Regions from separate parts of the Streptomyces sp. NPDC024555 genome, predicted to be linked through region 2. Evidence: predicted binding sites of a transcription regulator. Region 2 holds the regulator's gene; the other holds the start of a gene.
The links. Region 2 encodes HrcA, which represses chaperone genes, less so after heat shock. Its sites were predicted from a motif close to TTNGCACTCNGNNNNNCNGAGTGCNAA; they were not measured.

Region 1: the regulator HrcA is predicted to act here: its motif matches at 2,785-2,811, upstream of groES (co-chaperone GroES).

The regions. Positions count from the first base shown of each region.
Region 1 is NZ_JBVHKV010000009.1:297,482-302,319, reverse strand. It holds gene ACZ4FH_RS18165 (class I SAM-dependent methyltransferase) at 1-852, opposite strand, end outside; gene ACZ4FH_RS18160 (polysaccharide deacetylase family protein) at 982-1,977, shown strand; gene ACZ4FH_RS18155 (hypothetical protein) at 2,090-2,653, opposite strand; gene groES (co-chaperone GroES) at 2,963-3,271, shown strand; gene groL (chaperonin GroEL) at 3,372-4,838, shown strand, end outside.
Region 2 is NZ_JBVHKV010000011.1:294,848-299,685, forward strand. It holds gene ACZ4FH_RS21150 (16S rRNA (uracil(1498)-N(3))-methyltransferase) at 1-57, opposite strand, end outside; gene ACZ4FH_RS21155 (nitronate monooxygenase) at 54-1,127, opposite strand; gene dnaJ (molecular chaperone DnaJ) at 1,244-2,383, opposite strand; gene hrcA (heat-inducible transcriptional repressor HrcA) at 2,384-3,400, opposite strand; gene ACZ4FH_RS21170 (MBL fold metallo-hydrolase) at 3,586-4,317, shown strand; gene ACZ4FH_RS21175 (DUF3097 domain-containing protein) at 4,388-4,838, shown strand, end outside.

The DNA.
Region 1 (4,838 bases), on a different contig from region 2:
CACCGGCGGGGCGGGGAGCGCGGCCGGCGCGGACAGGGTGGCCCCCGACGGAAGCACCGTCGCGCGGAACGCCCCGGCCGTGAAGCCCTCGCCGAACCACAGCACCGCCTCCTTCACCTCGCCGCCGTCCGAGATCCACTCGGCCTCCGCGCGCGGGTCGATCGCCTCGTGCGGCACCCCCGGGGCGATCTTCAGCGCGGCCCTGGGAGCCTTCAGCGCGGCCCCGGTCGCCCAGGACAGCGGCGGTGAGTACGCCTCGGGATCGAAGATCCGGCCCCGCCCGCCGCGCCGGGCCGGATCGACGAACACCGCGTCGTACGGCCCGGTGTCGATGTCCGCGACATCCGCGCACCGCACCTCGATCAGCCCGTCCAGCCCGAGCGCGGCCGCGTTGGCCCTCGCCACCTCGGCCGTCAGCGGATCGCGGTCCACGGCGAGCACCGCGATGCCCGCCCGCGCGAGCGCGACGGCGTCGCCGCCGACCCCGCAGCACAGATCGGCCACGCGGCGCACCCCCGCCTCCGCGAACCGCCGCGCCCGGTACGAGGCCACCGAGGTCCGGGTCGCCTGTTCCACCCCGTGGGGCGTGAAGAACATCCGGTGCGCGTCCTCGGCGCCGAACTTCGCCACCGCCCGCTGCCGCAGCCGGGCCTGCCCCAGGGCCGCCGAGACGAGCGCGGCCGGGTGGTCGCGGCGCAGCCGGGTGGCGGTGGCCAGTTCGGCGGCGGGGTCGTAGTCGCGCAGCCCGGCCAGCAGTTCGGCCCCCTCGGGGGTGCGCAGGGCCCGGAAGGCGGCGAGGGCGTCGGAGTCACCGGACGGGCCGGTCGGGGCGAGAGCGTTCACCCGCCCCATTGTGGGCCAGTCGGCTGCGCGCCAGCCGGGGGACCGTGTGCGGCGGGCGCTGTGTCGGCCCGGCCGCCCGGTTCCGGGCTGGCAGGATGCGGCGCCATGCAGCCAGTACGACAAAAGGAAGAATTCCTCATGAAATGGCGCAGACCGGTTCAGGCAGTGGGCGGGCGGGGGCACGGACGGACCGGCACCGGGCATCTGCGGCGCCGGCCCGGCTTCGCGGTCCTCGCCGCGCTGCTGGTCGCCGCCGTCGGCTCCGGCTGCGCGGCCGAGACCGGCGAGAAGCAGGTGACCGACCCCGCGAAGGCCGCCGCCGCCCGCGCCGGACAGCCGGGCGGACCCGCGGCCGGACCCCCGGCCGGAGCGGCCGGCACGGTCGCCGGACAGGCGGAGAAGGCCCGCAGGGCCCAGGCCGCCCGCGCGGTCGCCGCCAGGAAGTGGGGGCTGGCCAAGACCCCGCTGACCCCGCCGCTGCCCCCGGCCGTCAAACCGCGCCTCACCACCCGCAAGGGCTTCGAGGTCGAGGGCGGCGACGCCTCGCTGCCGCCGGTCTTCACCACCGTCCCCACCAAGGAGAAGGTCGTCTTCCTGACGATGGACGACGGGGACGACAAGGACCCCGAGCTGATCAGGATGATGTCGGAGCTGAACATCCCGTACAGCGCCTTCCTCACCGACTACCTGGTGCGCGACGACTACGCCTACTTCAAGGAGGCCGAGGCCCGCGGCGCCGTCATCGGCAACCACACCCTGAACCACCGCTATCTGCCGGGACTCTCGTACGCGGAGCAGAAGCGCGAGATCTGCGACCAGCAGGACATCCTCCAGCAGCAGTACGGCGAACGCCCCCGGCTCTTCCGGCCGCCGTACGGCAACTACAACGGCGACACCCTGCGCATCGCCAAGTCCTGCGGCGTCACCGCCGTACCGCTCTGGGCGGCCGAGGCCTTCCCCGACCACATGGAGTGGCGCGAGGAGGACCAGGACCTGCACCCCGGCGACATCATCCTCACCCACTTCCGGGGCGAGAAGGACTGGAAGGGCAGCATGCCCGACCTGATCCGCTCCGTCATGAAGGTCATCACCGACAAGGGGTACGCGGTGGCCCGGCTGGAGGACTACGTATGAGAAGCGCGCACCGGCTGCTGGCCGGACTGCTGACCGCCGGTGCGCTCCTCACCGCCACCGCGGGCTGCGCGCAGTCGGTCGACCCGATCGAACGGCTGGGGCGCAAGGCCGCTCAGCGGATGAACCCCTCGCCGGCCGCGAAGCGCGCGCGGCCCGCGTCCGTGCGCGGGGACCACGGGGCGCCGGGGGCCGTGGTCGTCGTCGCCTGCGGCCGCCCCGGCGCGGGCCGGGGGTCCGGGGCGCGGCCGGTCCACCGGTGGCCGGCGCGGTCCGGGGCGGAGACGGCCGGTGCGGCGCCCTCGGGGTGCGCCACCCGGTAGTGGCTGTGCCAGGACACCAGCGCCAGCACGCAGAAGACCCCCGCCGCGAGCAGCTGCACGCCGCCCGCCAGCGGCAGTCCGTGACGCAGCAGCACCACGCCGATGAGGCAGACGGCCGCGGCGAACGAACCGAGGACGAGCGTGGTCGTCCAGTCCATCGGGGGCGGACCGGGATCCGGTGGCGGCGGCTGGAGGAAGTCCCGGTCCGGACGGTCCACGATGAAGACCACCATCGCGCAGACCAGGGCCTCCAGGACGGCGGCGAGCAGTCCGGCCGTCAGGTCGAGACCGTTTCTGACCAGGGGGCCGAGGCGGGCGGGGGCCGGGCGGGCGGTGCCGGGGACACGGGGGCGCATGGGGCCACCGTCCACCGGAACGCTCCGCCCGGCCCCCGCGTTGTCCTTACGGTGACCCGAACGTTGCGGGCGCGCAGCCGTGCGTACCGTCGCCCCGGAGGGGGATCCCGGGCCGCCACGAGCGGCGCGCGTTGGCACTCCGCTTGACCGAGTGCTAATCGCGGTCATAGTCTCGGTTCTGGCACTCCCCGAGGGAGAGTGCCAGCAGTTCCGTGCGACCGACCGGTCCGGCACCCGCGACGACGGGCCCATGCGGTCGCCACCCCACACTTTTGACCCCGTGAGATCTCCGAAGGGGGAGACCGGATCGTGTCGACCGCCAGCTCCAAGGTTGCGATCAAGCCGCTCGAGGACCGCATTGTGGTCCAGCCGCTCGACGCCGAGCAGACCACGGCCTCCGGCCTGGTTATTCCGGACACCGCCAAGGAGAAGCCCCAGGAGGGCGTCGTCCTGGCCGTGGGTCCGGGCCGCTTCGAGAACGGCGAGCGTCTGCCGCTCGACGTCAAGACCGGCGATGTCGTCCTGTACAGCAAGTACGGCGGCACCGAGGTGAAGTACAACGGCGAGGAGTACCTCGTCCTCTCGGCTCGCGACGTTCTCGCGATCATCGAGAAGTAATTCACCCACCATCGCTTTCTTCTGCGCCCCTGGCCCCCAGCGAAATGACTAGCCGGGCGGCAGGGGCGCAGTTCTTGTTTCGAGAGGACAGTTCAGCTCCATGGCGAAGATCCTGAAGTTCGACGAGGACGCCCGTCGCGCCCTCGAGCGCGGCGTCAACAAGCTTGCCGACACGGTCAAGGTGACGATCGGCCCCAAGGGCCGCAACGTCGTCATCGACAAGAAGTTCGGTGCCCCCACCATCACCAACGACGGTGTCACCATCGCGCGCGAGGTCGAGCTGGACGACCCGTACGAGAACCTCGGTGCCCAGCTGGTGAAGGAGGTCGCGACCAAGACCAACGACGTCGCCGGTGACGGTACGACCACCGCCACCGTCCTCGCCCAGGCGCTCGTCCGCGAGGGTCTGCGCAACGTCGCCGCCGGTGCCTCCCCGGCCGCCCTGAAGAAGGGCATCGACGCCGCGGTCAAGGCCGTGTCCGAGGAGCTCCTCGCGACCGCCCGCCCGATCGAGGACAAGTCCGACATCGCCGCCGTGGCCGCGCTCTCCGCGCAGGACGCCCAGGTCGGCGAGCTCATCGCGGACGCGATGGACAAGGTCGGCAAGGACGGCGTCATCACCGTCGAGGAGTCCAACACCTTCGGTCTGGACCTCGACTTCACCGAGGGCATGGCCTTCGACAAGGGCTACCTGTCGCCGTACATGGTGACCGACCAGGAGCGTATGGAGGCCGTCCTCGACGACCCGTACATCCTGATCCACCAGGGCAAGATCGGCTCGATCCAGGAGCTGCTGCCGCTCCTGGAGAAGGTCATCCAGGCCGGTGGCTCCAAGCCGCTGCTGATCATCGCCGAGGACGTCGAGGGCGAGGCCCTGTCGACCCTGGTCGTCAACAAGATCCGCGGCACCTTCAACGCCGTCGCGGTGAAGGCCCCGGGCTTCGGCGACCGCCGCAAGGCCATGCTCGGCGACATCGCCACCCTCACCGGTGCGACCGTCATCGCCGAGGAGGTCGGCCTCAAGCTCGACCAGGCCGGTCTGGACGTGCTGGGCACCGCCCGCCGCGTGACCGTCTCCAAGGACGACACCACCATCGTCGACGGTGGCGGCAAGTCCGACGAGGTCGCCGGCCGCGTCAACCAGATCAAGGCCGAGATCGAGGCCACGGACTCCGACTGGGACCGCGAGAAGCTCCAGGAGCGCCTGGCGAAGCTGGCCGGCGGTGTCTGCGTGATCCGCGTCGGTGCGGCCACCGAGGTGGAGCTCAAGGAGAAGAAGCACCGTCTGGAGGACGCCATCTCCGCGACCCGCGCCGCGGTCGAGGAGGGCATCGTCTCCGGTGGTGGCTCCGCCATCGTCCACGCCGTCAAGGTCCTCGAGGGCAACCTCGACAAGACCGGCGACGAGGCCACCGGTGTCGCGGTCGTCCGCCGCGCCGCCGTCGAGCCGCTGCGCTGGATCGCCGAGAACGCCGGCCTGGAGGGTTACGTCATCACCTCCAAGGTCTCCGAGCTGGACAAGGGCCAGGGCTTCAACGCCGCCACCGGCGAGTACGGCGACCTGGTG
Region 2 (4,838 bases):
CAGGACGAATCCGGGGCCCTGCGGCAGCTGGTCGACGACGAAGACGGGTGCCGTCACGGTGTGCTCCTCGTGCTCAACGCCGCGCTCGCGGCGTCCAGTTCCTCGGCGAGCAGGCGTACCAGCCGGCCGGCCGCCATCTCGCGGACCATCCGGTGGCCCTGCCCCGCCCACAGTGCCATGCCCTGGGCGTCCCCGGTGCGGGCGGCCGCCTTGCGCAGCGGCGCGGTCAGATGGTGGACCTGCGGATAGGCGGCGGGGGCGTACGGTCCGTGCTCGCGCACGAAGCGGTTGACCAGGCCGCGGGCCGGGCGGCCGGAGAAGGCCCGGGTCAGGGTGGTGCGCGTGAACAGGGGGTTGGTGAGGGCCTGTTTGTGCAGCACATGGGCCCCGGACTCGGGGCAGGGCAGGAAGGCGGTGCCGAGCTGTGCGGCGTCGGCCCCCGCGGCGAGCACGGCGGCGATCTGCGCGCCGCGCATCAGCCCGCCGGCGGCGACGACCGGTATCTGCACGGTCTCGCGGACCTGGGTGACCAGGCTGAGCAGCCCGGTCCCGGCGCCGCCCGTCTGCGGGTCGTCGTGGAACGTGGACTGGTGGCCGCCCGCCTCGACGCCCTGGGCGCAGACGGCGTCGGCCCCGGCCCACTGGGCGGCCTGGGCCTCCTCGGGCGTGGTGACCGTGACGACGGTGTACGTACCGGCCGCGGCGAAGGCGTCCAGTGTGTCGCGGGAGGGGCAGCCGAAGGTGAAGGAGACGACCGGGACCGGGTCCTCCAGCAGGATGGCGAGCTTGGCGTCGAAGCCGTCGTCGCCGCAGGAGTCGGTGTCGCCGAGCGGGGTCTCGTACCAGGTGGACTCGCCCGCGAGCTGCTGCCGGTAGACCTCGACGGCGGCCGGGTCGGTGACCACGGGCTGCGGCATGAAGAGGTTGACGCCGAAGGGCCGGCCGGTGAGTCCGCGCGTCTGGGTGATCTCGTGGTACATGCCGTCCGCCGTCTTGTACCCGGCGGCCAGGAAGCCGAGCCCGCCGGCCTCGCAGACGGCGGCGGCCAGTTCCGGACAGGCGGCACCGCCCGCCATCGGGGCCTGCACGATCGGATACCGGCAGAGATCGGTCAGTGCGGATGACATGACCGAATCGTGTCATGTCCTTCCCGTCCCGTGACGCACACCCCGTGTCCGTGATTTGTCCGTAAATGAGGTACGGGCCCGGCGAAACCGGGCCCGTACCTCGTCGATCACACGGTCTAGCGGCCGTTGAACGCGTCCTTGAGGCGCGAGAACAGGCCCTGCTGGCCGGGCTGGAACTGCCCGGTGGGCCGCTCCTCGCCGCGGATCTTGGCCAGCTCGCGCAGCATCCGCTCCTGCTCGGGGTCGAGCTTGGTCGGGGTCATCACCTCGACGTGCACGATGAGGTCGCCGCGACCGCCGCCGCCCCGCAGATGCGTGACGCCGCGCCCGTGCAGCGGGACGGACTGGCCGGACTGGGTGCCGGGCCGGATGTCGACCTCCTCCAGACCGTCCAGCGTCTCCAGCGGCACCTTGGTGCCGAGGGCCGCCGCCGTCATGGGGATGGTGACCGTGCAGTGCAGATCGTCGCCGCGCCGCTGGAAGACGCTGTGCGGCAGCTCGTGGATCTCGACGTAGAGGTCACCGGCCGGGCCGCCGCCGGGGCCGACCTCGCCCTCGCCGGCGAGCTGGATGCGGGTGCCGTTGTCGACTCCGGCGGGGATCTTCACGGTGAGCGTGCGCCGCGAGCGGATGCGGCCGTCACCGGCGCACTCCGGGCACGGGGTCGGCACGACCGTGCCGAAGCCCTGGCACTGCGGGCAGGGGCGCGAGGTCATGACCTGGCCCAGGAAGGACCGGGTGACCTGGGAGACCTCACCGCGGCCGCGGCACATGTCACAGGTCTGCGCGGAGGTACCGGGGGCCGCGCCCTCGCCGCTGCACGTGGTGCAGACGACGGCGGTGTCGACCTGGATGTCCTTGGTCGTCCCGAAGGCCGCCTCGGCGAGGTCGATCTCCAGCCGGATCATGGCGTCCTGGCCGCGGCGGGTGCGCGAGCGCGGTCCGCGCTGCGAGGCCGTGCCGAAGAAGGCGTCCATGATGTCGGAGAAGTTGCCGAAGCCGCCCTGTCCGAAGCCGCCCGCACCGCCGCCGCCGGAGGCGGAGAGCGGGTCGCCGCCCAGGTCGTAGACCTGCTTCTTCTGGGCGTCCGACAGCACCTCGTAAGCGGCGTTGATCTCCTTGAACCGCTCCTGGGTCTTCGGATCGGGGTTCACGTCCGGGTGCAGCTCGCGGGCGAGTCTCCGGAAGGCCTTCTTGATCTCGTCCTGGGAAGCGTCGCGGCGCACGCCGAGTACGGCGTAGTAGTCCGTGGCCACTTACGACTCCGCCAGGATCTGTCCGACGTAACGTGCCACTGCGCGTACCGCTCCCATCGTTCCGGGGTAGTCCATGCGGGTCGGTCCGACCACGCCGAGTTTGGCGACTGCCTCGTCGCCCGAACCGTAGCCGACCGCGACGACGGACGTGGAGTTCAGCCCCTCGTGGGCGTTCTCATGCCCGATTCGTACGGTCATGCCCGAGTCCTTGGCCTCGCCGAGCAGCTTCAGCAGCACGACCTGCTCCTCCAGTGCCTCCAGCACCGGCCGGATCATCACCGGGAAGTCGTGTCCGAAGCGGGTGAGGTTGGAGGTGCCGCCGATCATCAGCCGCTCCTCCGTCTCCTCGACGAGGGTTTCGAGCAGGATCGAGAGCACGGTGGACACGGTTCCCCGGTCCTCGCTCTCGAAGGATTCCGGCAGGTCCTGCACCAGCTGCGGGACGTCCGCGAAACGGCGGCCCACGACGCGGCTGTTGAGCCGCGCCCGCAGATCCGCCAGGGACGTCTCGCCGAAGGGCGCGGGGCAGTCCACCATGCGCTGTTCGACCCGGCCGGTGTCCGTGATGAGCACGAGCATCAGCCGGGCGGGCGCCAGCGAGAGCAGCTCCACGTGCCGCACCGTCGAACGGGTCAGCGAGGGGTACTGCACGACGGCGACCTGCCGGGTCAGCTGCGCGAGCAGCCGTACGGTGCGGCCCACGACGTCGTCGAGGTCGACCGCGCCGTCGAGGAAGTTCTGAATCGCGCGGCGCTCCGGCGACGACAGGGGCTTGACGCCCGCGAGCTTGTCGACGAAGAGCCGGTAGCCCTTGTCCGTCGGGATGCGCCCGGCGCTGGTGTGCGGCTGGGCGATGAAGCCCTCGTCCTCCAGCACCGCCATGTCGTTGCGCACGGTGGCCGGGGAGACCCCCAGCTTGTGCCGCTCGGTGAGCGCCTTGGAGCCGACGGGCTCCTCGGTGCCGACATAGTCCTGGACGATGGCGCGCAACACTTCGAGTCTGCGTTCGCTGAGCATCGCGCACACCTCCAGCTGTGTACCTCGGTCGTTCTCGGGCCGATCCCGGGTCCGTCCCTGGCACTCTGCGCGGACGAGTGCCAGCCCTGCCCCGGTCAGTGTACGGCGACGGGGTGGCCCCCTAGCAAGGGCGACCGGCCACGCTACCCCGAGACTGCGCAGGTCGTTGCCGATAGCGTCGCGGTATGGACGCCTCTTGGGAAGACTTCGGCTGGGAGCGGCTCGGACACGGGGTGGGGCGGCGACGCCTTCCGGTGTGGGACGCGACCGTTCTCCTGGTGGCCGGGGCCGACGGTGTGCTGCTCTGCGACACCGGCTCGTCACTCCGCGAAGCCGCCGAAGTGCGCGCCCAGGCAGAGGCGATGCTGGGCCGGAGGGTGACGCATATCGCACTCAGCCACCCCCATTTCGATCATGTGCTCGGCACCGCGGCGTTCCCCGGGGCACAGGTGTACGGGGCGGCCGGCACCGCCGCACTGCTGCGGACCGGGGCCGGGGAGCTGCGCGCCGACGCCGTGGCCCACGGACTGCCGGAGCGGGACGCCGCCGAGTCCGCCGAGGCGCTGGTGGCCCCGGCGCACGAGGTGCGGGGCGAGTCGGTGCTCGATCTTGGCGGCGGGCGCGAGGTGCTGCTGGTGAACCTCGGCGCGGCGCACAGCGGCCACGATCTGGCCGTCCTGGTGCCCGGGTCTCCCCCGGTCGTGTTCTGCGGCGATCTCGTCGAGGAGTCGGGCGAGCCGCAGGCGGGCCCGGACGCCGTCCCCGCGCGCTGGCCGGCCTCCCTGGACCGGCTGCTGGAGCTGGGCGGCGAGGAGGCCCGGTACGTGCCGGGGCACGGGGCCGTGGTGGACGCCGCGTTCGTCCGGGCCCAGCGGGACGAACTGGCCCGGCGCTTCGGCGTGCCGCACCCGGCGTGATTCCGATGGGCGGGCCCGGCGTGGAGCCGAAAGGCGGGACCGCGGACCGCCCGCCGCTTATCGTCGTGCGATGCGCAGCTACCAGCCGGACCTGACCCCGCCGTGGAAGCGGTCCGCCCCCGTGCCCGAGGTGCCCGCGGATCCCGATCTGGTCGTGGAGGAGGTCGCCACCGGCTTCTGCGGTGCGGTGATCCGCTGCGAGAAGACCGCCGAGGGGCCGACCGTCACCCTGGAGGACCGGTTCGGCAAGCACCGGGTCTTCCCGATGGCCCCGCGCGGCTTCCTGCTGGAGGGGCGCGTGGTCACGCTGGTGCGCCCGGCGGCCGGGGGGCCGGTGCGTCCCGCGCGCACGGCCTCGGGCTCGGTCGCGGTGCCCGGCGCGCGGGCACGGGTGGCGCGCGCCGGCCGGATCTACGTGGAGGGCCGGCACGACGCCGAACTGGTGGAGCGGGTCTGGGGCGACGACCTGCGGATCGAGGGCGTGGTCGTCGAGTACCTGGAGGGCATCGACGACCTGCCCG